Regions from separate parts of the Desulfofundulus thermocisternus DSM 10259 genome, predicted to be linked through region 2. Evidence: riboswitches for the same ligand, from Rfam matches in the RefSeq annotation. Region 2 holds a riboswitch; each other region holds the start of a gene.

Region 1 (7,499 bases), on a different contig from region 2:
CGGAAGGGCACTGGCAAAGTGAGCCCCCGCCCTGGCGGTGAACACGGCGGTAGAAGCCAGCAGGATGGAGGCCACCAGATCCACCGAACCGTTCAGGGCATAGGTTATAGCCCCCGAAATCCCGGTAAAGACCAGCGCCACCAGGCTTGTACCGTGGGCCGTGTGCTGGCTCAACTTCAGGATGCTCACCATCAGGGGGATCATAATTACCCCGCCGCCCAGGCCGACAAGCCCTCCAAAAAATCCCGCCGCCAGGCCGATCAGAACGCCAATCACTCTGCTACTCCCTTCCACCGGTTATTTCTACAGTTCACGTTTTCACTCTCCTTAATCATCCTATCAGTCCGCCGGTACCCGTTCAAGGCCACCACGGCAGCTTCTATTTTCTTCCACATAGCCCGGACCGGGAGGGCATATAAATAATTATACCTCCTGCAGGTAATTTCGGCCAGTCCCCCGGCACCTCAACTTGCCAAAAGCAGGGCCGCTGGTCTAAAATAGGGAAGGTAGCCAAGCTTATGCTTAAGGAGGTAAGAAAATGTACTGGTCCCAGAAAGGTCCTGTAAATACCGATGAAACCATAGCCCTGGCCGTAAAGAGGGCGCGGGAACTGGCCATCGACCACGTTGTTGTGGCCTCCTGCAGCGGGGAAACAGCCAGAAAGCTCATCGGCAAGGTGCCCAATGTGGTCTGCGTAACCCACCACGTGGGCTTTGCCGCTCCGGGAGAAGACGAAATGCCCCCCGCCGTGCGGGAAGAACTGGCGTCTAAAGGAGTGCGTCTGCTCACCACCACCCACCTCATGGGGGGGCTGGACCGGGGGGTGCGGAACAAGTTCGGCGGCGTCTACCCCGCGGAGATCATCGCCCAGACCCTGCGCATGCTGGGGCAGGGCTTGAAGGTATGCGTGGAGATTGCCGTCATGGCCCTGGACGCCGGGCTAATCCCGGCCGGCAAAGAGGTGGTGGCCATCGCCGGCACGGGAACCGGTGCCGATACCGCCGTGGTCATTCTCCCCGCCCACGCCAACCACTTCTTCGACACCAGGGTAAAGGAGATCATCTGCAAGCCCCGGGAATTTTAAGATTCCCGCCCGGGGTAATGCCTTACAGTAAATAAGATAACACAATAGACCTTTTGAGAAGAATTGTGTTACAACATTTTGCTTTTTAGATTAAAAAATTTTTTTGCTGCAGCAGGAAAAAGTCCAGACTTACAGAATAAATAAATGTAAGTGGATCATTTTTTTGTACGGGGAGGATTTTCATGGGCAAAAAAATTACCGTTACGGTCATCAAAGCGGATGTCGGAGGATGCGTCGGACACTCAAGCGTCCACTCCGCCCTGATCGAAAAGGCCCAGGGCATGTTGAAGGGCAGTTCCCTGCTGATTGACTCGTATGTAGCTCACGTAGGTGACGATATCAACCTGATTATGACCCACGAACTGGGCCGGAACAACGGTGAAATTCACCAGCTGGCCTGGGATACCTTTGTAGCCTGTACGGAAATAGCCAAAAAGTTGAAGCTTTACGGAGCGGGACAGGACTTGCTGGCCGATGCCTTTTCCGGCAACATTAAGGGCCTGGGCCCGGGAGTTGCGGAGATGGAGTTTGAAGAGCGCAAGAGCGAACCCATAGTGATCTTCATGGCCGACAAGACCGAACCGGGAGCCTGGAACCTGCCCCTGTACAAAATTTTCGCCGACCCCTTTAACACCGCCGGGCTGGTCATCGACCCCAGCATGCACGACGGGTTCATCTTCGAGGTCCGGGACCTGATCGAAAACACGCGGGTCAACTTCTCAGCCCCGGAAGATATATACGACATGCTGGTCTTTATCGGCGCCCCCGGCCGCTACTGCATCAAGCGCGTCTTCCACAAGAAAACGGGAGAAATCGCGGCTGTATCCAGCACCCAGCGGCTTAACCTGATGGCCGGCCGCTACGTGGGTAAGGACGACCCGGTGTGCATCGTGCGCTGCCAGAGCGGCATGCCGGCCGTGGGCGAGGTGCTGGAACCCTTCACCAAACCCCACCTGGTCAGCGGCTGGATGCGCGGCTCCCACAGCGGCCCGCTGATGCCGGTCAGCATGCAGCAGGCCACCCCATCCCGTTTTGACGGCCCGCCCCGGGTGGTCGCCCTGGGCTTCCAGCTTGCCGACGGCAAGCTCATCGGGCCGCAGGACTTCTTTGCCGACCCGGCCTTCGATCAGGCGCGGCAGATGGCCAACGAAATCGCCAGCTACATGCGCAGCCTGGGACCCTTCGAACCACACCGGCTGCACCTGGACGAAATGGAATACACCACCATGCCCCAGGTGCTGAAAAAGCTGAAAGACCGCTTCGAAAAACTGCGCTAGACAACCGGTCGACCTGCCAGTTGAATTTCCGCCCGCCAAACAGCAGCGGGCCGTACCGCGGTAAAAATTATACGGGCCCTGGAAAAGCCCGCCGGCTTTCCAGGGCCTGTTTATTTACTTCAATATCTTTTCCTCATCCAGCGCGGTCAGGCCCGCCTCGCTAAAGCTGGCCATCTCGTTGATCACCCGGCAGGCCGCTTCCACCAGGTGCATGGCCAGGGCTGCCCCGGTCCCCTCTCCCAGCCGCATGTTCAGGTGCAGCATGGGTACCAGCCCCAGGTGCTCCAGGATGAGACGGTGACCCCGCTCCCCCGAAAGGTGGGAAGGAATTAAAAACTCCCTGGCCCGGGGCTGCAGGGCCACCGCCACCATGGCGGCGGCAGTGGTGATAAAGCCGTCGATGACCACCGGCACCCGCCGGGCGGCCGCCCCCAGGATAACCCCGGCCAGGCCGCCGATTTCCAGCCCGCCCACTTTGGCCAGAACATCCAGGGGGTCGGTGGGATCGGGGCGGTTCACCTCCAGCGCCCTGGACACCACTTCTATTTTCCGCTGCAGCACTTCATCGTTGACCAGGGTCCCCCGCCCGGTGACCTCCCCGGGGTCAAAGCCTCCCAGCGCCGCGGCAATGGCGCTGCTGGGGGTGGTGTTGCCAATGCCCATATCGCCGAGGCCAATCAGGGTGGCCCCCCGGTCGATTTCCTCCTGGACCACCTCGATGCCCACCTCCACCGCCCGCACCGCTTCCTCGCGGGTCATGGCCGGGCCGCGGGCGATGTTTCCCGTACCCGGGCGTACCTTCCTGTTCAAAACCCCGGGGTAATCCACGGGCACGGCCACCCCCACATCCACCACCACCAGACGGGCACCGGCCAGCCGCCCCAGCACGCCGATCCCGGCCACCCCGTTGAGAAAAGCCGGGAGCTGCTGGTGGGTGATCTCCTGGGGCGCCACGCTGACCCCTTCGGCCACCACCCCGTGATCGCCGGCCATGACGATGATCACCCGGTCGCCAACCACGGGGCGGGGGTTACCGGTAATGCCCGCCAGCTGAATGGCCAGCTCCTCCAGCCGGCCCAGGCTGCCCGGCGGCTTGATCAGGCTGTCCAGCCGCTCCCGGGCCTCAGCCATGGGCTGCTCGTACAGCATCCCCACCTCGCCTATGGTTTTTTCCAGCAGCAATTTCACCAACCTCCCTGCAAATTAATGGATCTGGCTAAAAATAAAAGTCCACAGCCCCATCAAGGCCGTGGACTTTACCATCATCCAGCGGTGGCAAAACCGGCAGGCAGGTCTCCTGGCTCAGGATCCTCGCGGCCACCCGCCTTCCCGGCGACACCCATCAGCGGGTGCCCTGCCAGTGGCATCATCCCGGTGGCCGCTCCCCATTCACAGTGGCGGGACCGCTCAGGATTCGCACCTGATTCCCTATTCTCCCCCGCAAAAGCGGGGGCACCTGCCGGTGTTGATATATGCCATTTATTATAAAATAGTTTTTCGACGCACCCCTTTACTTTTCCTGCCGTCCGGAAAAATATTTCAACTTTTTACCGGCCGGTCAAAGTAAATATTCTTGCCCGTGGCCGAAATGGGAATACCCACCACAATGGGGCCCTGAAGCAGGCCCATCTGGCGGGCCACCGTCCCCACCCGGTACATGATCCGGTTGTCGGCATTGAAGAGGCTGGCCGTTTTCACCGCCGAGCCCAGGGCAATACCCACATCCAGCAGGCGCCACGCGCACAGGGGCCCGGGAAACTCCGGCCCCTCATGGCTCTGCAGGTCCTCGCAGCGGCTGAAACCGCAGGCTCCGCAGTTCAGGCCCAGGGGCTTGTTCTCCGTCAGGGAGATGAGGACCACCGCGTCGGAGCGGCGCACATTATCGGCATCCCGGTCGAAGTTCACCTTCCCCCGCTCCTTCCCGAACCGTTCCATTTCATCGGCCAGCCGGGATAATTCTTCCCCCGATAAAATCCTGACGCCCACGTAATCCTGGCCCAGCCCCTTGGGAGCGGTACGGGCTGCCAGGGCCATCAGTTGAGCCACCATGAGCAAAGCCTCGCGCAAAACCATCACCCTTCCCCGAAAACTATTATTTTCCCGGAATGATATCCAGCTCCCCCTCTTTATTGAGAAGGACCTTGATGGAGCCCGTTTCCTGCGCCAGGACCTGGCGGCGCTGCCCCACCTGCACCACGGACCCCGGGAAAGCCCGCTTCACCCTGATCACCCCGGATGCTCCCACCCGGACCACCGGGGGCGCCCCCAGGGCGCTGCCCAGCTCCTCCACCTCGGCGCTGCCGTCACAGAAAATCTCCCCGCCCTTGAAGGAACCCCTGATCACCACGTCCCGCCCGGCACTGATGGTGGTGTTGACGCACCCCTGCCGGGTCACAAAAACGCTCCCCGAACTCTGGATGGTGGAATTCATGGCCGAGGGGAGCACCACATCGGCCGGGTTTTCCGCGGCCTCCTGCAGCAGGGCGACGGCGGCTTCCACGTCCCTGACCACCTGATCGAAATTCTTCACCGTCAGGGGGTTCAGACCAACCAGGCAGTTCAGGGAGCGGCCGCACCTGGCCACTTCCTCCGGCACCATCGCCCTGACGGCGGCAATTTCCCGCAGGGTGTTTTTCACCAGGGGACGCAAATGCTTAAACCTGGTATCCATCAGGGCCATGAGAACCCGCCCGAAATCCAGCCGCGCCGGGCTTTTCCCCTGCCGCTGCTTCACCTGTTCCAGGGCCGCCCGCAGGAGGTCCAGGCCGGACCGTATATCCCGGAACATGAAGGAGAGTTTCAGGGCCCCCGGAAAGCCGGTGCCGGCCCGCAGCCTGCTGCCGATTACCCCCCGGTGAACGTGCATCTTCCGGCCGCTGACCACGGCCGCCCGGGTCACCAGGCCGGTGATCTCCACAGCACCCGTTGCCTCCACTTCCATGGCCTCACAAACATTGCCCAGTATTTTCAGATCCCCTTTGAATCTAATATTACCGCTTTTAATGTTCACATCCCCCTGATGAACCAGGAGGGGATCAACATAAAAAATATAAGTGTTCCCGGCTTTTCTGTACCAGGGCCGCCCGCTACCCGCGGCCACCACCCGGGTGCCCCCTTCCTTCAGCTCCACCCCTTTCCCCGCCTGCAGCTCCAGCAGTACCGGCGGCGGGGGTGGGAGAACCTCGCCGGTCACGGACCTGCCCGGCTGCCCCGGCTGCGGGGGATGCTTTACCGCCAGCAGGGTCCCGGACTCCACGGAAACAATGGTGCTGGTCTCCCGGAAGTCAACGCGTTCTTCCCCTTCCCCGGCCCTCCCGGGGGGAATCTCCTCCTCGAAAAAAATCTCCAGCCGCTCGTCCACACCGGGCTGCGGCGGCTCCCCTTCCGCCACCAGCAACGGCTCCGGCCGGGGACCGGCGGCAAAGGAGGCCACCACCTCCTCTTTAATGCCCCAAACCACCCCCGCCGCCTGCAGTGCTTCGCGGACCGCCTCCTGCTCCAGGACGGTAACGCCTTCCGGGGCGGAAATATAAGCCCTCAGCCCGTCCTCGCTTATGGTTACCTTTAAATTTTCGCCGGCCACCATTTCCTCCCCCAGTACAGCTTGCTTAAAATCACCCTTATAACTTTATTCGGAAGATCCCGGCCAAAAATAAGAAAGCGGCCCTTTTTCCCTGCAGCAACATTTACGTAAATCCTTCCACATCTGCACAGGGATCTCCTGCCAGGGGTGCCGCTTAATGCCGGAAAGCGGCGGCGAGCCGCGGCCACCTGCGGGCCCCGGAAGCGGCAAATTTTTGTCTGCCGGGGGAGGAATTTTTTCATTCCACGCGAAATAACCATGATAAAGGCCCATTTGCTTCTTCAAGGGGAGGGGAAGACAATGTATTACCCGGGGGAAATCAGGACGCCCGGACTGGAATTAATTCTTATTTTACTGCGCGTGGTTTATTTTGCCGGGATGCTCTTTTTAATTGCCGGGCTGGGCGTTGCCCTGCAGGCGCCCGCCGTAATTACCGGGGTGGTGGCGGGTATTGCCGCCTGGATGCTCCTTTCCAGCGGCCTCTTTGAGGTGACCACCTACCGCTGCCCCAACTGCGGACATCTCAAGCGAACCGTTAAAAATTTCGGCTCCTACCGCTGCTCCAGCTGCGGGCAGGAAAGCTACATCCAGGGCATGTAAAAAACATGGTCCCCCAGCGGGGACCACATTTATTTTCCGCTTCCCGGGCGGCTGCCCGGGGCTGCGCCGTCAGGCCAGCCCCGCCACATCCGGGGGGACGGTCAGGGCCTCCCCATCATCCCCGGCCTTCCCGGCAGCGGGGAAGCTTTCCTTTTCCTTATCTTCCGGCATGGAGCTTATATTCATGAGGTCGTACCACAGGCAGTAGCCCAGCACCCCTTCCAGGGCCCAAAAGATCCCCAGCGCCCTCAACAGCGGCGGCCTGGCCAGCGCGGCCAGCGCCGTACCTCCCAGGATGCGGGCCAGCCGGTCCACCGGCCCCACGTTCTGCTTCCTCCACATTCCATTTCACCCCGCTTTTTAGCTTGCACGCCCGGAAAACAAACTATGCGAAAGCGCATTAAAAACCCCCCCCGGTCAAACACTAAGGTCAGCCAGATTTAACGCAGCACAACTGCCAAGGAGGGGATACGTGTGGAAACGGCCCCGATTCCCGCCGGCCGGTGCCAGCCCGTCCCGCAGCCGGGGGAGAAAAAGGTCAAAATATGGATTAACGATCAGCCCGCGGAAGTACCTGAAGGCATGAATTTGCTGGAGATCTGCCGCTCCCGGGGCATTGAAATACCCAGCCTCTGCTACCTGCCCGGAATTCACGAGGCGGGAATCTGCCGGGTCTGCCTGGTGGAGGTGGAAGCCAACGGCCGGAGATCTCTCCAGGCGTCCTGCGTTTACCCGGCCAGTGAAGGCATCAAGGTGTACACCCACAGCCCCCGGGCCAGGCGGGCCCGGAAAAGGGTGGTCGAGCTGCTGCTCTCGGAACACGGGGGGGAGTGCCCCACCTGCGTGCGCAATCTCAACTGCGAGCTGCAGCGCCTAGCCGATGAGATGGGCATACGCAGGGTAAGGGTCACCGGGGAGAGGCGCCGGTACCCCGTAGCCAATAAAAATCCCTTCA
Region 2 (7,499 bases):
AGGATGCCCGCCGGGCCATGTTCGAGCACCTGGACAAGGTGGAAAAGGTTTTGCGCATTTAACGGGGATTTACGGTGTTATTTTCCGCCGGTATTATTTTTTTCCTTTTTGCAGGAATTCCGGTTTAAACAGAGAAAGGTAGGTTTAAACCGGTTTTTTTACTTCTTACTGCTGGAATCACAATGGGGCTGGCCGGTGCAAAAACGGTAAAGGAGGGGTGGGGAAAGGCGCTCGGCTAAAAAGGTAAGAGCCTGTATAGAAAAACTGGAGGTGAAAGAATGCCCAGGTTACCTTTAATAATTTTGACCCTGCTGCTCCTGATCCTGGTGCCCGCTTCGCTGGTCTTTGCCCAGTCGCTGGACCGGGAAAGCCTGCTGGAAATTTTCCCGGAAACACCCGTTCCCCAGGGTCCCGTCAGCCGCGGTGCTTTTGCCGCCATGCTGGTCGAGGCGGCTGGCTTACCTCTGGCTGTGGATTCCGCCCTGCCCGCGGGGGATGTTGAACCGGGGAGCTGGTATTTACCCGCTCTATCCACCCTGAAGCAGCAAGGGATTGTGACGGGTTATGCCGACGGGACTTTGCGGCCCGCACAGCCTGTTACCCGGGTGGAAGCAGCCGTGATGGTGGCCCGCACCCTGGGCCTGACCGGGACGCTGTACAGGCCTGAAGTCAAAAGCCCGTTGCAGCCCGCGCATTGGGGGGCTATTCCTTATAACTGGTTGATCGATCAGGGTCTGCTTACCGGAGAACTGGATCCGGCGGAGCAGGTTACGGTGGGTGAAGCTGCCGATTTGCTGGCCCGGGTCTTCGGCAGCGATCCCCGGGCCATGGAAGTGGTGAAAAAGAGCCAGCAGGCAGCAACAGGGGCCCGCACCATGGCTATGGAAGCCACCATTGATCTGGCTGTAAAGCCGCGGGCGGATATGGCCGCTCAGGTACCGGCTTTGAAGATGTCGGGGCAGATGGAAATGAAAATGATTCTCCCCGGCACCTGGTATATGAACGGCCGGCTCCGCTTTGAGCCTGTGAATTCCGGCAACGCCGGGGGAGAGCTGCCCGCGATGGAAATGGAGCAGTATTATGTGGACGGCCAGTTATACATGAAGGTAACCGACCCGGCAACGGGGAAGGCCGAATGGGTGAAAATGAGCATGCCCGAACTGGAGGGCATGATGCGGGAACAAATGCAAATGGGTGCCGGGGGGATACCGGAGGATCTGTTATCCGCGTTCCATTATCATGTCCTGGGTACCACCCAGAAAAATGGGGAAACGGTGTACGAGCTTGGCTACTACGGGCGGATTGACGATCTGGCCGCTTTCTTCCAGCTCTACCTGCCTGCATCCATGCGTTCACAGCTTTCCGGGCCGGAATTTGAGAAGGCGCTGGATGCAGTTGCCCGGATGGTCCGCTCCATTTCCCTCTGGGGCAAGGATTATATCGGCACCGATGACTATCTGACCCGGGGCGGGGAGGCTTTTGTCGTGGTTGCTCTGAACAACAAATTGGGCGAGGAAAGCATACCGGTGGAACTGGTGGAAATGCGGGTGCAGGTGAACAGGTGCGACTACGGCGAAGTAAAGATTGAACTGCCGGCTGAAGCAAAAGAAGCCAGAGAATTACCGGCGCCCGGGCAGGATAATATCCTTTCCGGGAACTAGGTAGTGGCCGGTCAGGAGGGGCCGGGTTTCCGCTGTGGCGGGGGACCCGGCCCTTTGTTGCTGGCCACCGGCGGAGAATTATGGCCGGGCATCCGGTGCAAAAGGATTTATAACCTTTACCTCTACATAATGCTCTCCGCTCTTCAGGCGCCGGCCCCGGCTATCCAGGGTCCCGGGCCCGCCTTCGTCCTTGCCGGAAGGTGAGAGCTCCGGGTGAAAGAGTGTCAGGACTGTGGTAAAATAACACTGGAAAATCAACGCTGTAAACAGGGGTGTTTTTTTGTGCGTATTGGCCGCTTTCATTATGAGGGACAGACTTTTTTCGGCATAGTTGATGGTGACACGGTTCTGCCTGTGGCCGACCCCTTTCAATCTCTGGAACCGGTTCCGGGACGGCGGTTTGCCCTGGCGGAAGTGGAACTGCTGGCCCCCTGCCTGCCCACAAAGGCGGTATGTGTGGGGCTTAATTACCGGGATCACGCCCTGGAGCTGGGCCTTTCCCTGCCGGAGGAACCGGTGCTGTTTCTCAAACCGCCCACAGCTGTAACCGGCCCGGGAAAACCTGTTGTTTATCCTGCCATGAGCCGGCAGGTGGACTACGAAGCCGAGCTGGCGGTGGTGATGGGGAAAAAGGCCTGGCAGGTGCAGGAGGAAGAGGCCGCGGAATACATTCTGGGGTATACCTGCGCCAATGATATTACTGCCCGGGACCTCCAGAAAAAGGACGGGCAGTGGACCCGGGCCAAATCCTTCGACACCTTCCTGCCCCTGGGGCCCTATATCGTCACCGGCCTGGATCCGGGGGACAGGGAAGTTTCACTTTACCTCAACGGGGAGAGAAAGCAGCACTCCTCCACCTCACAGCTTATTTTTCCCGTATACCGGCTGGTCAGTTTTATTTCCCATATTATGACCCTTTTGCCCGGGGATGTCATCCTTACGGGTACTCCCGCCGGGGTGGGGCCGGTACAGCCGGGCGATCAGGTGGAGGTGGTTATATCCGGCATCGGCCGGCTGGCCAATGTGATCGTGTCGGGCGCCTAGCTGACCGCCGGCGCCCGGCACGGGTGAAAGCCGTTCAGTCGATCCAGAATTCCCAGGCGCAGTAGTATTCTTCCGGGTGCTCGTCGGGCGGGCAGCAGACGCAGCGGGTTTTAATGCGCGGGTCGATGGCCCGGGCAAACTCCGTATATTCCACCAGCCCCACGGTTTTGCAGGGGAAGTCGGGCAGGTTTTTCCTTTTGCGGGCCGACTGCACCCGGCAGTCGTTCATGCGGAAAATAATCCGGTTCTCGTCCACATCGACAATTTCCTGGCGGTTGAGCAGGGCGTACAGGCGGTATCCCAGCGCCTTTTTTAATGCCGGGATGCCCCCGTTTTCCGGGATGCCGTGCAGCTTCATGATCCGCCTGGCTTCATTGACCGTGAATTGTTCCCAGGCGGCCGCATCGGCCCTGATGGCTGCCTCCATACCATGCTCCCGCTCCACGGCCTGGAACCACAGCCCGTCGTGGGCCAGCCAGCGCTTGGCAAAATCGCTCAGCACGGCCAGCAGTTCTTCCCTGGAAAGCCCGGCAAACTGGTTGGCCATAGCCTCTCCCTACCTTTCTTTAAAATAATTAATTTGTTAATCTTTTTTAAATAATATCATTTTTATGTGTTCATTTCCAGAGCCGCGGTTGGTAAATCATAACCGGTTTCCCGGCCCGCCGGAGGGGTTGATTTTGAATCTCACGGAAAATTTTTCTTGCCCGCCCCGGGCCGGCTGTGTTAAAATAGACCCTGGATAATTGAATAGTCAAACAGGTGCCCCATGAAGGGGAGAATAGGGAAGTCCGGACGGGTGGCATACCACCCGGAAACGGCGCGGTCCCGCCACTGTAGTCGGGGAGCTTGTCCCGGTCACTGGTCGCAGGCATTCACCGTGTACAGCTGCAGGTAAGAAAAGCAGCGCGGTTGAACGCCGGCCGGGAAGGCCGGGGGGAAGGGCAATGATCCGTTAGCCAGGAGACCTGCCTGTTTGAAGTGTGGTCGCCCTCGCGCGAAAGGGCAGCCGTGCGCGGAGGATGATGGTAAAGTCCTCAGCCAGAAAGTTTTTGGCTGGGGACTTTTTATTTTACCTGCCTGGAGGTGGTTATAAATGCCGACGCAAATGGCCAGGGCCCTGGCCGGGGAAATTACCCCGGAAATGAAAAGGGTGGCCGGCCGGGAAGGGGTGGACCCGGAATTTATCCGCCGGGGGGTGGCGGAAGGCACCATTGTCATTCCCCGCAACCGCAGGAGAAAGAACATCAATCCCGTGGGCATCGGAACAGGACTTCGGGTGAAGGTAAGCGCCAGCGTGGGCCTGGCGGGGCCCGGTGATACCATTGAAGGTGAGGTGGCCAAGGTGCGCGCCGCCGTGGAAGCCGGGACGGACGCCGTCATGGACCTGAGCGTATATGGGGATATAGACGGTGCCCGGCGGGCTGTGCTGGCCGCAACCACCACGCCCGTGGGTACCCTGCCCGTGTACCAGGCCCTGGCGGAAGCCCGGGAGAAGTACGGGGCGGCGGTCAAAATGAAGGTGGACGAGATGTTCGAGGTCATCGAGCGGCAGGCGGCCGACGGGGTGGATTTTCTGGCCCTGCACTGTGCCACCACGTGGCAGACCCTGCGGGCGGCAAAGAAACACCGCCGCGTCGATTACCTGGTCAGTCACGGGGGCAGCCACTTAATGGGCTGGATGATTTACAACCAGAAGGAAAATCCCCTTTACGAGCATTTCGACCGGCTGCTGGAGATCTGCCGCCGCTATGATGTTACCTTGAGCCTGGCCGACGGCTGGCGTCCGGGCTGCCTGGCCGATTCCCTGGACGCGGCCCAGGTGCAGGAGCTGGTGGTGCTGGGGGAACTGGTGGCCCGGGCCCGGCAGCAGCAGGTGCAGGTGATGGTCAAAGGACCGGGGCACGTCCCCCTGGGGCACCTGAAGGCCACCGTACAGCTGGAAAAGCAGCTCTGCCACGGGGCACCCTATTTTGTCTTCGGCCCGGTGGTTACGGACATCGCCCCGGGGTACGACCATGTTACTGCAGCCATCGGCGGGGCCCTGGCGGCCTGGGCCGGAGCGGAATTTCTCTGTTACGTCACCGCCGCGGAGCACCTGGGACTGCCCGGTGTGGAGCAGGTGCGGGAAGGGGTGGTCGCCGCCCGCATAGCCGCCCATGCGGCCGACGTGGCCAGGGAGCCCCGGGCGGCGCAGTGGGACCTGGAAATGTCCCGGGCCCGCAAGGCCCTGGATTGGGACAGGCAGATCGAGCTGGCCATTGATCCCCTCCGGGCCGATGCCCTGCGCCGGGAACGCAGCCATGGTTCCCACCGGGCCTGCGCCATGTGCGGCAGGTACTGCGCCATGCAGGTGGTCGGGGAATATCTGGGCAAAGAGCAGGGGGTGTGTTAGGTTATGACCCGGTTACTGGCAGCCAGGAAGGGCTTTATTACGCCGGAAATGGAGGAGGCGGCCCGGCAGGAGGGAGTGGACCCGGAATTCATCCGGGCCGGGGTGGCCGCCGGTACCATCGTCATCCCGAAAAACAGGTTGCGGAAAGGGATCCGGACCTGCGCCATCGGGCGGGGCCTGCGGACCAAGGTGAATGCCCTCATTGGCACCTCCAGCGACCGGGACGACCCGGAAATGGAGGCCCGCAAGATCGAGGTGGCCATTTCCGCCGGGGCCGATGCCATTATGGACCTCTCCACCGGGGGGGACATCGACGGCATGCGCCGCGTTAGCCTGGAAAGGGCCACGGTTCCCGTGGGAAGCGTGCCCATCTACCAGGCGGGCATTGAGGCCATCGAGAAGAGGGGCGGCATTGTGGCCATGACCCCGGAGGACATGTTTGAAGCCATAGAAAAGCAGGCGGCTGCGGGCATTGATTTCATGGCCATTCACTGCGCCCTCAATTTTGAGGTGGTGGAGCGCCTGCAGAAAACCGGCCGGGTGACGGACATCGTGAGCCGGGGCGGCGCCTTCCTCACCGGCTGGATGCTGCACAACCGGAAAGAAAATCCCCTTTATGAGGAGTTCGACCGGGTGCTGGACATCCTGCGGGAGTACGACGTAACCTTGAGCCTGGGCGATGCCATCCGCCCCGGGTGCATTGCCGATTCCCTGGACGGCGCCCAGATCCAGGGCCTGCTGGTGGCCGGGGAACTGGTGGCCCGCGCCAGGGAGAAAGGGGTGCAGGTGATGGTGGAGGGGCCGGGGCATGTGCCCATCCACCATGTGGAGACCACCATGCTCCTGCAGAAGCAGCTCTGCCACCAGGCCCCGTATTTTGTCCTGGGCACCCTGGCCATTGATGTGGCCCCGGGGTACGATCATATCACCGCGGCCATCGGCGGCGCCCTGGCCGGGGCTTCCGGGGCGGACTTCATCTGCTACGTCACGCCGGCGGAGCACCTGGGCCTGCCCACGGAAGAGGACGTGCGCGTGGGGGTGATGGCTGCCCGCATTGCCGCCCACGCTGCCGACATTGCCAAAGGCGTCAGGGGGGCCTGGGAGTGGGACCTGAAAATGGCCCGGGCCCGGGCTTCCCTGGACCGGGAGGCCGTGGCCGGCCTGGCCATCGACCCGGCCCTGGTGCGCTGTTACCTTGAGAAGGAAAAAGGGGAACCTTGCAGCGCCTGCGGGGATGAATGCGCCCTGCGACTGGTCAGGGAATATTTCCGGCCGTGAAAAAATCCGGCAGTTGAACACTGGCCGGGCAGGGTATCCGGAAAGCATCCTCCGCCCGGGCTGCGGGGGATGGCAGGTTCAGTGTTAGAACACGGCATTTTCGAGGTGACGTGTAAATGTGTAGCGATGAAGCGCGTTCTTCTTCCGGCGGCTGGTATATACTGCATATTTGCCGCGGCCACTGGGCGGCTCAGGTGCTTTTTACGGCCGTGGACCTGGGCCTTTTCGACGTCCTGGCCCGGGGCGCCCAAACTCCCGCCCGGGTAGCCGCGGCCCTGGGCACCCACCCGGAAGCCACCGCCCGCCTGCTGGTTGCCCTGGAGGGCCTGGGGCTGGTGGAAAGGGAGGGCGAGTTTTACCGCAACGCCCCACTGGCCAGCCGCCATCTGGTGCGGGGAAGGGATGCCTACCTGGGCCATGCGGTGCACCACTTTGCCAACCTGGCCGAGGGTTGGTCCCGGCTGGGCGAGGCCGTGCGCACCGGCCGCCCGGTGGGTTTCGAGGCCGTGGAACGGGCGAACTATGAAGAGCGCCTGCGGGACTACATCCTGGCCATGGGGGACCGGGCCCGGCTCAAAGCGGAGCAGATGGCCGCCGTGCTGGATTTAAGCGGATGCGAACGCTTACTGGATTTGGGAGGCGGGCCCGGGGTGTATACCGTTGCCCTGTTGAAGAAAGAGCCCGGGGCCCGGGCCACCATCCTGGACCTGGCTCCCACCCTGGAGATCACCCGGGAATTGATGGAAGCGGCGGGGGTTCTGGACCGGGTGGAGCTATGTGCCGGGGATTTCACCAGGGACGAGCTGGGCGAAGGGGTTTACGACCTGGTCCTGGCCTCCAATGTGGTGCACATTTATGACGCCGCCACCAACCGGCAGCTCATGGAACGGGTCTTCCGGGCCCTGCGCCCGGGCGGGCAGGTGGTGATTCACGATTATGTACTGGCGGAAGATCCTGCCCTGGAGGCCGCCCTCTTTGACCTGAACATGCTGGTGGGCACCCTTACCGGCCGGGTGTACAGCGTGCAGGAAATGGGCAGCTGGCTGGAGGACGCCGGTTTTGAGGATGTGACTTACCACCCGCTGACTGCAGGCAGCGGCCTGTTAAGGGGTAGAAAAGCT
Region 3 (7,499 bases), on a different contig from region 2:
GGTAAAATAAGTAAATACATCATCCATGGAAGCACCGGGGTTACCCGTCATTGCCTTTAATTCCGCCGGGGTGCCTTTTACCACCATTTCGCCATGATTGAGTATGAAATTTGATAGTCAACATATTTCATGTTTAAAATTGTTCACCCGGCCGCCCGGTCCGGCCGTTCTTAAAGTCCAGGAAGGAGGGAGATTATAATCCCGCACAGTATCAATTACTTTGTGTACCGATCCATGTATTAAGGGAAGGAGTGTTTTCAGATGACCGATTGGGAAAAAGTGGTATCCTTTCACGGGCACCCCTGTTGTTTGTTGGCCATTGGGTACCGGGCAACAAAGGTTGCTTTGGAAAAGCTAAACGCTCATCTTCCCGGGTATAATCTGGTAACCGTGGTGGAAAACCGTACCTGTGCCGCCGACGCGGTGCAGGTGATGTCGGGTTGCACCTTTGGTAAGAGGAACTTCGTCTACAGGGACAACGGCAAATACGTCTTTACCTTTGCCCGCATGGGAGAGCGGCAGGCTTTGCGGGTAAGCTTAAAGGCAGGGGTGCTGAGCAGGGAAGGTGATGAATTTGTAACCCTCATGGAAAAGGTGGCCAACGGCGTAGCTACAGAAGAGGAGCGGGAGGAGTTTTACCGCCGCCAGGAACCCCTGATGAAGTACATCCTGGAAGGCCCGGCGGAAGAAATTTTTGAAATGCAATTTGTAGATTCAGAAATACGTCTTCCCGAGCTCTGCCTGGAGATGATTACCTGCAGCCGCTGCGGCGAAGAAATGATGAAAGATCATGCCTTTTTACAGGAGGGACGTCCGGTCTGTAAGGATTGCTCAGTATAGATTGCGGGAGGCCTGAGAAGAACCGGGGGTGATAGTTGCGGGGACCAATTTTACACCATCACATTGGACACAACTTACCGCGGGCAATCCATTCACCTGAGCAACATCTTTATAGAAATCCGCCCCTGAAAACCCACGGGCTTGTCCCGTGGATCGAGCGGGGCGTCGCCCGTCAAGGGCGACAAGTGTATCCACAAACACCCGTTCTAGTGCTATAATCATGCTATGAATGGAAAAACGAACCACTGCGTCTACAACATCAGAGCTGGTAGCGGTGGATGAGCGCGGCACCTCCGGCACCTGCCCGGTATGCGGGGAGTACACCAGACAGACCGGGCGCGTATACCGGTGCGGCAATGCTTCCTGCGGGTTTACCGGGATTCACCGGGACGTGCTGGGAGCCAGCGGCATCCTGGACAAAGCTCTGCACGGGAGTTTCACCAGGGGCCGCAGGCTGCCCGGGAAAGTGGAATACCTGCGGCCGCAGGTATTGGCGCCGAAAAAAGCGGCCTGACGTATCTACGATGAGTAGTAGACGCCTATGGACCGGGCCTGGTTGTGGTGACGCGACCATGTAGCTCACGAGGAAAGCGTAAGACCTGCGCTTTAGCAGGTAGCATTCCGATGACATGAGAAACCTCCGGGACGAAGCCCCCGGGCTTGTCCCGGGGGAGGTTCACGCAAATACCTCCTTGCCCTTGATGGTGAGACCGGGCAAAAGATGAGGTTGCCAGCTATCCTCTTCGCCGTAAACTCCGGTTTTGACGTAATCATTGTCCTTCCACAGGTATACCGTCACTTTCCGGGCGTCGGGGTCCACAATCCAGTATTCTTTGACGGCATGGCGGGCGTACAGCTTTTTCTTCAGGTCAAGGTCTCTTTCGGCAGTAGAAGGCGATAAAATCTCGATGATCAGGTCGGGTGCCCCTTGAATGTTGTTTTCCCCCACAATCGAAAGGTTCTCGCGGCTCACGAAGAGCACATCCGGCTGTACCACATCGTGGCGGCTGAAAAGCACATCAAATGGCGCCTCGTAAACTTCTCCCAGGCCGTGGGCTTTGGCGAATGACCATAAAATGGTAGCCAGGTTTAAACTTATCTTCTGATGCGCCCGCTTGGGGGAAGGAGTCATGAAAAGATCGCCTCCGATAATTTCATACCGCCTGTCTTCAGGCAAAAGCAGGTAATCTTCGTAGGTGAACTTGAGGTGCTCAGGGATGGAGGACATTAAATCACCTCCAGGGCGAGCGTTTTTAAAATTAAGGAATGTTAGCAAATTGGTCCTCTCATTAAAAGTATACCACTTAAACCAGGGGAGGAGTTCTTCATGTTGAAGGTAGTGCAGGGTCACGAAATTTGGGTTCTGCCCGAGGGAAGTCATGGTCACGAAGGACATGAAACCCGGTGCCGGATTTTTTACGGGCACGCCATGCGTCCCGATGGCCTGGCGGACCCGGCGCGGCTGGCGGCCTGGGTGCTGATCCCCGGTGGAGCAAAGCTTTCCTTAAAGGTAGAAGCGGGAGATGACCGGTTTCACCTGGTGGCGTTTACGCCCGACCGGGATGGGTTCTGGCCCGTGACGGTGGAGAACGACGTCGGGCCGGTGGCGGTTACCGCGGACGGTTTTTACCGCCGGGGGACGCGTAAAGACTACCCGGATGCCCGGGAAGTGGGCTACTACTACCAGTATGCCAGGACATACGTGCAGGTGGGGCATTTCTGTGCCACCTGCGGCCCGGTGGTGCAGCCACCGGAAATCATCAACCTGGCCCACGACCTCGAACTGATTCTTACCCCCGGTGCTTACCGGGTGGGGGACGAAGTAATTCTGGAAGTTCTTTACCGCGGCCGGCCTTTACCGGGGACAGAAGTGAAGGCGACCTGGAGCCTGCGGGAAGAAGATGACTGGGGGCTAAGCGCAAAAACTGATGATGCAGGACGGGTGAAGTTTATCTTGAGCAATCCCGGGCACTGGCTTTTTTACACCCGGGTTGCCGACAAAACCCTGGGCCGGGAAGACGAGTACGACAAAAAGGTGTACAGCGCCACGCTGAGCCTTTTTGGTGTACGGTGAACCCGTTTGGAAGGTTTTATTGACAAGTGATGAAGCAATTAATTGACATATGATAAGTGGTATGTTATAACAAAACCAAAAAAGGAGTGATTTGGAAGGTGAATGTACTCATTGTAAGTTGTGGTTCCTACGTATCCCAGGGTTATGGCTGTCCCGGCGAGTGGAAGTGTTTTAAAGCCGCCCGGGACCGGGAAGGAAACTTTAAGGATTATGATTCTGTGAATGTGGTGGGTTTCCTGACCTGTGAATGTCCAGGGAGATCATTGATTCCAAACATCGGTTGTGTTAAGAAGAATGTAGATTTTGATGTTATCCACCTTTCCACCTGTATGGTTAACGCCTGGCCGGCCTGTCCCTACAGGGATGTGGACGAGCTTGCCAAAAAGATTACGGAAAAGTTTGGGGTAAAGGTAGTCAAGGGAACTCATGATTACGCATAGCTGACGTTCAAAAGAGAACCGGATAGTTCTCTTTTTATGGGAAAGGGGAAATCTTCAAAAGCCCAGGGCATCCAATCCGGCTTCCGTCTGCTTAACGATAGCGGTTTCTGGAAAAAGGTAACGGCTCAAAGAAATGGATTTTCTTCGTAGAAACTTGATTTCGGTGGACCGTTGTTAATGCGACGGGCTGGGTTACGGGTCTTTATATCATCCTTTTTAGAACTGAAATAATGCGTAACGGGGTGTCCTGCTTCCCTGATGGGGGCAGGCTGAAAAGGGAAGCCGGTGCAAATCCGGCGCGGTCCCGCCACTGTGAGGGGGAAGGGACCCACATAATGTCACTGTCCAGCACTCAGTAAGCTTGTTTTCAGCTTTGATAGAAATTGGTTACTGCTACGATAAGGTTACGGCGAAGGGAACCATAACATGGCTGAGTGCTGGATGGGAAGACGTGGAGTTCCGATGAACCCGAGCCAGGAGACCTGCCCCGTTTTTTCACCATGCTGCCTACGCGGATAGGGAGGTGGTAGGTCTGATTTTCCATGCCCCCGCTTTATGCGTAGCGGGGGTTTTTGATTGCCCGTTTTTAATTGCCAGAAGGAACCCCGGCATTGTATCTGGCCGGACGGGCGGAAATTTCCGGGTGGGAAAAAAGTTTCTTGATGAGGTGTTAAATATGCCGGAAGAAGTCAGGGTAGCTTTAATCCATGCGGCCATCAAGTGGAAAGATAAGGAACATAACCTGCGGCGGTTGCTGGCCTTAAATGAAGAGGCTGCTGCCGGTGGTGCCCGGATCATTGTAAATCCCGAGCTGGCCACCACGGGTTATGCCTTTGAAAGCAGAAGGGACATTTCCCTCTTTGTGGAGACCGTTCCCGGCCCGACCACGGAATTGTTCGGTGCCCTGGCCCGCCGGTACGGGGTCTATATCTGCCTGGGGCTGCCGGAAGTGGATTTAAAATCGGGTATTTATTATAACACCGCAGTGCTCATAGGCCCCGACGGCCGGGTAATGGGTGAGCATCGAAAGCTGGCCCCTGCGTTTAAGGAAAATCTCTGGGCGGCCAGGGGTAACCTGCCCGTGCTGGTGGCAGAAACCTGCTTTGGTAGAGTGGGTGTGCTCATCTGTGCCGATACATACTGGTACAAGGCGGCGCGAATGGCTGCCCTGAAAGGTGTCCGGGTGCTACTGATCCCGGCCAACTGGCCGCCCCATCACTACCCGCCGGAAGTTTTCTGGCGTGCCCGGGCTCTGGAAAACGGAGTTTATGTACTGGCCTGTAACCGTACGGGTCAGGATAAGACAATGAACTGTAATGCCTCACAATCGTTTATCATTGGCCCCGACGGCAGCGTTTTAAAGGAAGTACAGTCTGCGCATGACACCATCCTTTATGGCACGTTGCCTTTAAAAAACGGAAAAATTTTTACCCCCGGGGCCGGTGTCCTCCTGGGCGACAGGCGGCCGGAATTTTATGCCGGTATAACGCTGGATACCTTTTCCCAATTTGAACCGGAGGCGCTGCTGGGGTTGCCCGCAGGAAAGGAATTTGCCGTAGCCACTGTTCAGTTTGCTCCACAGGCTAAAGAGCCGGTGAGAAATACCCGGCGCATTTTATCATTACTGGACCAGGCTGCAGACCTGGCTGCCCGCAGGGGTATGAAGCTCGACCTGGTTGTTTTTCCGGAACTTGCTGTAACAGGGGCCATATCTCAACCGTCACAGGCAGGAGAACTGGCCGAACCGGTTCCCGGCCCTGTTACCGTGGAGGTTGTCCGAAAGGCAGAAAAGCTGGACCTGTATGTGGTGATGGGGGTGTTGGAAAGGGAAGACGGTCAACTGTTTAACACTGCCGTGTTGATCGGTCCGGCGGGATTGCTGGGAAAATACAGAAAGATACACTTAAGTCCCTCCGACAGGGAATGGGCTCGCCCCGGACAGGAAGATTTTTGCTTTTTTGACCTCCCCTTTGGCAGGGTGGGCATTTTACTGGGGTATGACCTGTTTTTTCCGGAAAGCCTGGAGAGCCTGGCCAAGCAGGGCGTGGATGTGCTCTGCGTTCCCGCCCTCTGGAATGATGAAAAAAGCCAGTTTATCTGGGAAGCCAGGATAGCCGAACAAATGCACCTGGTGGTGGCCAACCAGTGGGGGTCCAGTGGCTCTTTTTGTGCTCTGGGCGGCAGCTTAATTTACAGTTATTCCCGGTACTCTGAAAGGCGCGTGCGGATAGTGTCTCCTGTCAATGAGGACAGGATCAACATTATGCTTTTAAACCCGAAGGAAACCAGGCAGAAGAAGTTCCTGGAAGAAGTGGATTATGACCTCCTCCTGACACATTACAAACTTTAGGCAAGACTAGACTTTCCTTGCACTGTGTGGTACAGGTTCATCGGCTCCCAGAGGGAGGCTCCCCGGGAACGGAACGGCTGGCCCCCGCCAGCGACCATATAGGACGCTTGCCTTTCGAGTAAAACTTTAGCACGGCAAACTTACCGCTGTCAAACTGTTGTTAAAAATTTTTTTACTTTTGCCTAGGATAACCAATAATTTTGGTTGACTGCTAACAACCCCGGACGTGGTCAGGGGACTGCAGAACCTGGCCGTGGAACGCCGCTCCCGGGACGTACCGTGGAAAGAGTGGCCGGTTGCCGGAACTGTCCGGATAGATTCTTATGCGGCGGCGGTTGCCCGGCCCGTGCTTATGCGTATACCGGCCGGGTGGACCGTGCCTGTAAGGCAGAGATTGCCTGTTAAGGAAAGTCTATCTGGATTTTGTTAAATAGGAGAATACTTATGCTCATATATGAATTGCCTGCATTAAAACTTTTTAGTTAAAATTTTTGTTTTGCCTTTTTTGCAGGAATTTTTTACACAATGTAGTATTATGAAACTAATGAAAGAATATTTTTGCCAGTAAGACGACCGAAGTCGTTGGGTTTTTAAGAAAGGCAATCTAACAAAGGCTATCTAAACAGTTAAAAACTCGAACGGTAAAAGCCACGAAGGCAATGTTTTCCTCATCGAAAGGGGGTTGCTTTTTCGTGGCTTTTAATTTTCAGGAGCGTGCATTAAATGAGCCGTTACCTGCTAAAGCGTTTTCTGTACCTCATCCCCGTGATGCTGGGGGTATCCATCGTCACCTTCGGGCTCATTAACCTGGCGCCCGGTGACCCGGCAGAGCTTATCTTGCGCTCCGGCGGGGTGGAACCCACCAGGGAAGCCGTGGAGGCCCTGCGGGAAGAGCTGGGTTTAAACGACCCCCTTTACGTACAGTACGGGCGCTGGCTGTGGCGGATGTTGCACGGGGACCTGGGCAAATCTTTTCGCACCGGGCGGCCCGTGGCGGAAGAAATTCTCTCCCGCTTTCCGGCCACCCTGGAGCTTGCTTTCGCGGCCATGGTCTTCATGATATGTCTTGCCCTGCCGGCGGGGATCCTCTCTGCCCTTTACCGGCACGCATTCCTTGACCACTTAAGCCGCCTCGGGGCTCTTCTGGGCGCTTCCCTTCCCGGCTTCTGGCTGGGGCTCGTGCTCATCTACTTTTTCGCCGTGAAACTGGGGGTGCTGCCGGTAATGGGCCGGGGCGGGTTGAAGCACCTGGTGCTGCCGGCGGTAACCTTGGGGTTTGGGCTGGCCGCCGTCTACGCCCGGATTTTGCGGGCCGGCATGCTGGACGTGCTGGGGCAGGACTACATCAAGGTGGCCCGGGCCAAGGGGTTGAAGGAAAAGTGGGTGATCGGGCGCCACGCCTTGAAAAACGCCCTTTTGCCCGCGGTGACGTTACTGGGCATGAGCTTCGGGCACCTTCTGGGGGGAGCGGTAATTGTGGAAACCATCTTTGCCTGGCCGGGCGTGGGGAAGTTTGCCGTGGATTCCATCTTTAACCGGGACTACCCGGTGATCCAGGGATACGCCCTTTTCATGGCCGTGGTTTTTGTCCTGGTGAACCTGCTGGTGGATATATCCTACGTTTTTCTCGACCCGCGCATCCGCCTGGAAAGGGGGAAGTAGCCGGTGGGCATCTCGAAAAACTCCGGTGTTGGGGTTGCCGGTTATCCTGCCGCCGGGAAACCGGCGGGCCGGGCAAGAGCCGGCCCGCGCGGGCTGCCGGGTGAGGTGCTGGCAAGACTCTGGCAGGATAAAC
Region 4 (7,499 bases), on a different contig from region 2:
GAGAATAACCTCCAGCAAGTAATTCTTCCACCACCTGTTCTATCTGGTGAACGGAAAGAAAGATACACATGGTGCACTGATGACGGGCCAGTTCCCTAAGCTTTTCTTGTTCTGGAACCGGGGTACGTCCTTCCAGCCGGGTAAGGATTACTGTTTGGGTTACGCCTGGTAAAGTCAGCTCATGGGGAATGGCGGCTGCAGCAGCCAGAAAGGAGCTTACCCCTGGTACAACCTTAAAAGGTATGTCCTGGGACATCAGAGCATCCATCTGTTCCTGTATGGCTCCATATAGAGCAGGGTCACCGGTATGCAGTCGAACCACGGTTAATTGTTTCAGGTGTGCCCTGCGCATTACAGCCAGTATTTCCTCTCGGGTCATGGTGGCACTATTATAAATCTCTGCACCTGGTTTGCAGTAATTTAATATTTTGGGATTAACCAGCGAGCCGGTGTAAATAACTACATCAGCTTCCTGCAGTAACTTTGCTCCCTTAATAGTTATCAGTTCAGGATCTCCCGGTCCGGCACCAACAAAATAAATCATTTATTGCCCCCCTTAAATTAACGACCTTTTAAGTTCCGGAGGATGAGTATTGACATATAATCAAGATTTTTTCCAGCAAATTCGGTTATTTCCCGGCTTATTATTTGATCCGGGTAGCCACAACGACTTACCAGGACGGCACGATTAATTAAATTTTTTTTGTGTAAAATTTCCAAAATCTTATCGAAATGGCGGTTTATTTTCATCAGTACCACGTTATCAAAGTTATCCAGGGTCTCTTCCAGTCGCTTAAGATTATTAACTGCCGGTATCACTGCCAGGTCTTCATCTCCTGTAGCCAGTGGTTCTCCCAGTGCGGCTGCACATGCGCTCATGGCAGTGACCCCCGGAATGGTTTCTACCGGTAGCCAGGGATAATTTTTTTGCAGGTAAGCCTGTATATAGCCATAAGTGCTATAAAACATGGGGTCACCAATGGTAATAAAGGCTACCTTGTTTCCCTGTTGTACCAGTTGTGCTACTTTTTCCCCGGCTATGGCCCAATGTTCTTCTAATATTTGCTTGTTTCTGGACATGGGAAAAGTTAATTCGATAGTTAGGATTTGATGCTTGATTATCTTATTGACCACTGACAAAGCCAGGCTTTCCCGGTCAGCTGATGATTTAGGAACACATACTACATCTACATTTTGTAATATGCGATAAGCTTTTAGGGTAAGTAGCTCTGGATCCCCGGGGCCAACTCCGATACCATAAAACTTACCCCCCACCCTCATCTCCCTCCTTTTGGACAGCAATGATCCACACCGGGTTTAAAGCATGCAGCAGATGATAATTGCCGCGGGAAACCGCACGGGTAACAGATACCTGTACCACTTCCTTTTTCCATGGCAGTTGGTCGAGTAAAACCAGGATGCGGGTGAGTGTTTCCAGGGTTAAGGCGTTAATGACCACTCTTGCTCCAGGATTAAGTCTTATTTGCAGCAGGTTTATTATCTCTTCCAGCTTTCCGCCCGAGCCACCGATGAAGACCCTTTGGGGAACGGGAAGGGGGAGCAACGCTTCTGGAGCGCGACCTTCAATTACCTCTATATTTTTCAGGTCGAACTGGTATATGTTTTTACGGATTAGCTCTCTTGCAACAGGGTTCTGCTCGATGGCATAAACAGTGCCGTTGCCTATTAGCCTTGCCGCTTCTATGGCAAGGGAGCCGGTACCGCTGCCAATATCCCACACAACCTGGCCTGGCCCTAATCGTGCTTTGGCCAGGGTGACGGTACGAACTTCTTCCTTGGTCATGGGAATATCGCCGCGAATAAAAAATTCATCAGGAATTCCCGGAGTCGTGTAAGGCCAGGACTTTCTCATCTATAATCACCATAACACAATTTTTTTGCCCGGATAGATCCATACAGGCTAGTTCACCGGCTGTGGTTTCCAGGATTTTTTCTTCCGGATAACTCAAATTACAACAAACAAAAATTTTTCGGTTGATTATACCTGCTTCTAAGAGCATGCTGGCTATGCGGCTGGGTGAACTTCTCGGGTCGGTAAAAAGGGCTACTTTTTTATGGTCGCGCACCAGCTGAATCAAGTCTTCAACTGGTCTTCCGTGAGCACTTGTAATCAGGGCATCGTGCCAGGGCAGGGCCAGGCGGGCGAAGGCCAGTTGCACAGAACTGACACCAGGAATTACTTCCAGTTCCTCTACAGAAAAGTATTGAAGCAGGTACTGCAGAATACCATATAAACCGGGGTCGCCGGAGGCTATAACGGCTACTCCTTCTTCCCGGTGTCGATTGATAAAATCAACCATGGCCTTAAGGTTATTTTTAATGATAAACGTTTTTTGTCTACCATTGGCTAAAAGAGAAAGATGGCGAATGCCGCCTACCAGCACCCCGGCTTCGGCCAGAGCCTTTTGGGCTGCGGGAGTAAGGTAATCCTGGTGGCCCGGGCCCACCCCAATTATTTTAATTCGCGGCATCCCAGTGCCCTCCCTATTTCCCGGGCATGATGGTCCCATCCCAGGATTTTGCCATCTAAGGTCAAGAATACCGTTCCCACCAGCAAGCGGTGGTGGACGTACTCCATGGCTCGCTGGCTGGCCCGGCTAGCCAGCTGATGGTATATGCCCAATAAATTATGTTCAGCCAGAAGATCTACTACACTTTCAATAGTGCCGGCTTCCATAATATGAGCAATCAGGGTTCTGTCTGCTCCCATCAGGGCAGCATAACTGGCCAGCGTTTCTCGCCGGGCATCCGCTATGCGGCTGTGAGTGTGAAATATTCCAGCTGCAACTTTTAACAGTTTGCCATGATGTCCCCAGAGGAGAACGCCGGAAAAGCCTTTTTCTACACAGTTTTCCAGCATGAACCCCACGAAATTACTCATTTCTACCACGGCATCGGCCGGAAATCCGTATTTATCAACTGCCGTCCGAACCCCCATTTGTCCGGGAGTAAGAACAACCTGGTTAAAACCCGCTGCCCTGGCTACGTCCAGCAGTGGTAATAGAGAATCTTTAAAAGCTTCTTCGGACATGGGCCGAACTATCCCCGTTGTACCCAATATGGATATACCTCCTACAATCCCCAGGCGGGGGTTCAGGGTGCGCCTGGCCACCAGCTCTCCTCCGGGTACGCTGACCGTAAGTTCCACTCCCCGATTGGGAGGAAGGATGCTGTTTACCGCTTCCCTGATCATTTGCCTTGGAACAGGGTTAATGGCTGGCTCTCCTACTGCCACTGCCAGACCCCGTTTGGTAACCCGTCCTACACCGGGTCCCCCGCGGAGCTGGATCCCTTTTTTAGTGGGGCGAGCTTCTACTACAACTGGGAGGCCGTGGGTAACGTCGGGATCATCCCCCCCGTCTTTAATTACCACTGCCCTTGTGCCACCGGGTATATTTACCAGCTTATGGATTGGTACCCTGATTAACTGGCCAGTTGGATTTACCAGGGTAACTTCACCGGGCTTGGTATCATGATAAAGTAATTCTGTAGCCGCACGGGCTGCTGCAGCAGCACATGCTCCGGTGGTAATTCCGTTACGTAAAGATTTAGTCACTTCATTTTTCCTCCTGAAAAAAACACGCCCGGCAAAAGAAGGGCGTGTCAGGTTTCATTACGCCTGCTATCTTTCGCGCGAAGATAGATAGGCCTTTACTGAACTTGAAAAGTTCAGTTTTAAGGGGCAGGCAGGTCTCCTGGCTCGCGGATCATCAGATAACCGCGCCTTCCCGGTCAATACTCACAATAAATATTGTAAAATCACAACAAATTGTTGAAAAATATCTTTTTAGCTTTCCAGTGAGTATATAACCAGTGGCAATTTGCGGCTCCTCCCCGGTTACAGTGGCGGGACCGCGCCGGCTCAAGCAGGTTAGCTGCTCCCCGGTCTTCCCTATTATCCCCCGAGGGGACCCGCCCCTAATATTTAGTTTTTCCTTTTCAGACTAGCTGTCCTGGAGTTTTTCCCTGCGTTTGATCATTCGAATATCATCTTCTACCGATAATCGACAGGGCCAGCACATTTGGCAAATGCGGGACGCAGTTCTTTCCCCCAGATATTCACCCAGGTTTTCCAGGCTGATATTGGTGGTGATGATTACGGGAAGACGGTGATTAACGCGGTAATTTAATATAGAGTAAAGTTTATTTTTGGCCCATTCAGTATAATTATGGGCTCCCAAATCATCCAAAAATAAGAGAGGCACTTCCCTTGCCGTATCCAGCAGGTCTTTTTCCGAATAATGTTCTATTATCTGGCGGTTTTGATCATAAGTAGAGCGCAGGCGATCCAGTAAATCAGGTACGACGACAAACAATAATACTGTTTCTGCTTCCAGTAAAGCGTTTGCTATACATGCCGCCAGGTATGTTTTCCCACTTCCAACGGGACCTGTAATTAAAAGACCATCGATATGCCGGTTTTTTTTAAAGTTTTGGACGAAGTCCAGTGCTGCTTGAAAGGTACGCCTGGCCAACTCGTAATAAGTTATTTTTCGTTCCGGATCTATTCTGAATTTGGAATAATACTTGAAGTCAAATTTATCAAAAGTATGACTACGTAACCCTTCTGGCAATCCAGCTTCTTTAAAACGGTTGAGGATAGCCTTTTGCTTGCTACAGGAGCAGGGAAAAGCCACGTTATTTTTTATCACTATACCCCGGTCATTACATACAGGGCAGGCCTTCATTGGCCAGCATCCTTTCTCCCTTAACTAAGATATAGGGTTTTTAAAAGTGCTTTTTTACGTTCGTCTACCTTTGGTGTGGTATTTTTAACTGAACGTCGTTTCTTAAACTGCGCATCATAGGCGTTTATTTCTTCCAGAGTACGAAGATTATTCTTTTTCCACTCCAGAATAATACTATCAATATATTTAAAATTATGCTTTCCCATCAAGACAGCCCGGCGCAGGGCTTCTAAAACCAGCGTAGGGTTTAATTCTTCAATCCATTGCCGTATTTGTTCTACCTCCATAGGAGAAACAGGACGCCCGAACTCCTGTTCAAATGCCTTTATAATTAATGCAAATTCCGGAGAATTGGCTTCCAGCCGGGTTCTTTTTTCCAGCAAGCAGCGGGTACGCTCTATTTCCCTGACCCTGATACTGGCCCAGATCTCTGAAAGCTTTTCCAGCAACGGTTCAAAATCGTACCCACTCAGGATTTGATCCTTATTTTCATCGTAATACTGAGTTACAGCCAGGACCTCTTTTTCTAACAACCTGTTTAGATTTTGCTGTACCTGGGTTACATCCTGGGACGTACACTCAGCCAGCGCAGAAGCGGAAGGAAGTAAATTTTTTTCCTCTATCTGTAACCTTAAAAGTTGAATGAGAAGGATCATTTCTTCATCGGTTATATCAAGGTGGCGATATAAGCGAAGCAAAAGGTTGGGAACAGCTGTAATGCCCTGGAGTAAAAGATCTGTTCCAAAGGCAGCGGTAATATTTCCCTCACGGTATCTTTTTACCGTTCTACCGCTCATCATAACCTTCCTCCCTGTTAGTGAATATTTTATGGTAAGGGAGGAAGTTTGTCCAGATAAAAAAAACCTTATAAGGGGCAGGGTTGACGAGCAGTAAATGTATATACTGCTAACCCCATTTCTTTTAGCATAATTATCGCCTGCTTTATATATGCTCCCAGTTCTGAAAGCCGGTGCGCGTCAGAGCCAACGGTAAATACTTTCACACCATACTCACGGGCCAGGAAAAGAATTTCCCTGCTGGGATGAAACTCGCTTAGCCCCCGTTTTATGCTGGAGGTGTTTACTTCCAGGCCAATTTTTTTTCGTGCCATATCCTTCAGTATAGGCTCGATCTTTCCCTGATGGGCATCTATTAAAGTTTTACCCCAGAAGCGTTCACCATGACGGCGATAAAGATCCAGGTGAGCTATACAATCAAAAAGGTTACAATTTACCGCATCCTGTAATATCTGGAAATATTCGTTTAATGCCTCATCTACAGTATGAGAGGAAAAGTACTCCTGGCTTTCTTTCCAGGAAGATATGGACTGGTGAGCAAGGCAATGTATTGAACCCAGTACATAATCGAATGGATAACTGGTAATAATTTTTTCTATTCTTTCCTCACAACCCCGTATATACCCAATTTCCACGCCGGCTTTAATTTTTAAATGTGTACTTCGTAATTGGTTTCGAGCATTTTCAATTTCAAGGAAGTAATTGTCAAGCCAGCTCAGGTCTTCCATGGGATGAAATTTTCCTTCTACCCGCACAAACCAATCTTTTTGCCTGCGCACCGGGTCCACTTCCAGATGGGGGGTAAAACAGATTTCTTTCAATTCAAGTTTTAATGCCCTCTGACAATATTCCAGAATGCTTTGGTCTTCGGCATCAATGGAATAACCCGGATGTATATGGTAGTCCAGGAGATATATCATTCAACAATCTCCGCTCCTAAAACTGTTTCCATTTGTTTTAATGCCCAAAGATGAGCTTCTTCATCAAAACTGGCTACACCTTTAGAATATACTATGGTTTGGTAATCCCTATTCCGCAATTCCTCTACAGTGTATAAAACGCAGATATTGGTGCAAACGCCTACAATGTGGACTGCGACTGGATTAAGGTCTTCCAAAATTTTACTCAAATTGGTCCGGTAAAAACCACTATAACGTGTTTTGGGAACTTTAATGGCAAAGGGGTATTCTTCAATCAGCGATGCCAGTTCATCAATAAGGCTTGCTCCCGGAGTACCGTAAACGCAATGGATGGGAAAACGGGAGAATTCCGGATCTTCTGGTGAATGAGCATCCATAATAAAAATTATCGGTTCCTGCTGGTTCATGAACTCTTTCACTTTTTCCACCACAAACGGGACAATCTTTCTGCCGTTTTCACCGCAATTTAATGTTCCGTTGCTATCAATAAAGTCCTTTAGCATATCTATTACCATTAAAACATGGCGAGGCATAAATATCCCTCCTTATATTAAACTTGTAGCTATTACTAAATCTGTTAATACTAAAACCATTAGTATTTTAACATATCTTTTTCAATACTGGTAGGTACAGTAGAAAAACCCAGTGCCCCTGGCAAAATATAACACGTTAAAATCCTTTATAACCTAATCCTGGCACTCTGGTAATATTTTTATTCAACCTTCACCGCTGTACCACTGGCTGTAACCATGAGCATACCTTCCCGAATTACTTCATAATCAAGATCAATACCGATTACCGCATTGGCTCCCAACCGCCGGGCCTGGGTGGTCATTTCTTCCAGGGCAATCTGGCGGGCCTGGGATAGTTTGGTTTCATAAGCTCCAGATCGACCTCCTACAATGTCGGTAATGGTGGCAAATAAATCCCGTACTATATTAGCACCCATTATTGCTTCACCGGTCACGATGCCCAAATAAGCCAAAATTTTTTTCCCCTCTACATTGGGAGTGGTTGTTAAAATCATATAACAAACCTCCTTATTACAGGATATATTAATAGGAGCCGGGTTT

What was found. A riboswitch is a leader RNA that binds a small molecule or an ion and turns the genes downstream of it on or off. The one in region 2 is predicted to bind cobalamin.
Region 1: it holds a riboswitch for cobalamin, as region 2 does, so the genes downstream of both, cobT (nicotinate-nucleotide--dimethylbenzimidazole phosphoribosyltransferase) here and thiC (phosphomethylpyrimidine synthase ThiC) in region 2, are expected to answer to the same signal.
Region 3: it holds a riboswitch for cobalamin, as region 2 does, so the genes downstream of both, BR83_RS0108485 (carbon-nitrogen hydrolase family protein) here and thiC (phosphomethylpyrimidine synthase ThiC) in region 2, are expected to answer to the same signal.
Region 4: it holds a riboswitch for cobalamin, as region 2 does, so the genes downstream of both, cbiD (cobalt-precorrin-5B (C(1))-methyltransferase CbiD) here and thiC (phosphomethylpyrimidine synthase ThiC) in region 2, are expected to answer to the same signal.

What each region holds. Positions count from the first base shown of each region.
Region 1 covers NZ_JMLG01000026.1:6,045-13,543, forward strand. Annotated here, with positions in the region: gene BR83_RS0112305 (sulfite exporter TauE/SafE family protein) at 1-276, opposite strand, end outside; gene BR83_RS0112315 (pyruvate kinase alpha/beta domain-containing protein) at 539-1,084, shown strand; gene fbp (fructose-1,6-bisphosphate aldolase/phosphatase) at 1,267-2,361, shown strand; gene cobT (nicotinate-nucleotide--dimethylbenzimidazole phosphoribosyltransferase) at 2,476-3,543, opposite strand; cobalamin riboswitch at 3,632-3,836, opposite strand; gene BR83_RS0112340 (ferredoxin domain-containing protein) at 3,901-4,434, opposite strand; gene BR83_RS0112345 (DUF342 domain-containing protein) at 4,454-5,944, opposite strand; gene BR83_RS0112355 (TFIIB-type zinc ribbon-containing protein) at 6,245-6,544, shown strand; gene BR83_RS0112360 (YgaP family membrane protein) at 6,614-6,886, opposite strand; gene BR83_RS0112365 (NADH-dependent [FeFe] hydrogenase, group A6) at 7,019-7,499, shown strand, end outside.
Region 2 covers NZ_JMLG01000002.1:169,555-177,053, reverse strand. Annotated here, with positions in the region: gene BR83_RS0102910 (FadR/GntR family transcriptional regulator) at 1-62, shown strand, start outside; gene BR83_RS0102900 (S-layer homology domain-containing protein) at 279-1,661, shown strand; gene BR83_RS0102890 (fumarylacetoacetate hydrolase family protein) at 1,944-2,705, shown strand; gene BR83_RS0102885 (DUF6125 family protein) at 2,740-3,252, opposite strand; cobalamin riboswitch at 3,449-3,695, shown strand; gene thiC (phosphomethylpyrimidine synthase ThiC) at 3,802-5,100, shown strand; gene bzaB (B12 lower ligand biosynthesis ThiC-like protein BzaB) at 5,104-6,378, shown strand; gene BR83_RS0102865 (methyltransferase) at 6,495-7,499, shown strand, end outside.
Region 3 covers NZ_JMLG01000008.1:81,725-89,223, forward strand. Annotated here, with positions in the region: gene BR83_RS0108460 (FmdE family protein) at 262-840, shown strand; gene BR83_RS0108465 (transposase) at 1,070-1,354, shown strand; gene BR83_RS0108470 (Uma2 family endonuclease) at 1,517-2,068, opposite strand; gene BR83_RS0108475 (DUF4198 domain-containing protein) at 2,168-2,914, shown strand; gene BR83_RS0108480 (CGGC domain-containing protein) at 3,013-3,354, shown strand; cobalamin riboswitch at 3,578-3,858, shown strand; gene BR83_RS0108485 (carbon-nitrogen hydrolase family protein) at 3,998-5,704, shown strand; gene nikB (nickel ABC transporter permease) at 6,428-7,366, shown strand; gene nikC (nickel ABC transporter permease subunit NikC) at 7,370-7,499, shown strand, end outside.
Region 4 covers NZ_JMLG01000014.1:25,850-33,348, forward strand. Annotated here, with positions in the region: gene cobM (precorrin-4 C(11)-methyltransferase) at 1-544, opposite strand, end outside; gene cobI (precorrin-2 C(20)-methyltransferase) at 562-1,275, opposite strand; gene cbiT (precorrin-6Y C5,15-methyltransferase (decarboxylating) subunit CbiT) at 1,265-1,804, opposite strand; gene cbiE (precorrin-6y C5,15-methyltransferase (decarboxylating) subunit CbiE) at 1,833-2,492, opposite strand; gene cbiD (cobalt-precorrin-5B (C(1))-methyltransferase CbiD) at 2,474-3,577, opposite strand; cobalamin riboswitch at 3,690-3,952, opposite strand; gene BR83_RS0110445 (ATP-binding protein) at 3,966-4,709, opposite strand; gene BR83_RS0110450 (DnaD domain-containing protein) at 4,730-5,506, opposite strand; gene BR83_RS0110455 (histidinol-phosphatase) at 5,575-6,426, opposite strand; gene BR83_RS0110460 (cysteine hydrolase family protein) at 6,423-6,959, opposite strand; gene BR83_RS0110465 (YbjQ family protein) at 7,139-7,453, opposite strand.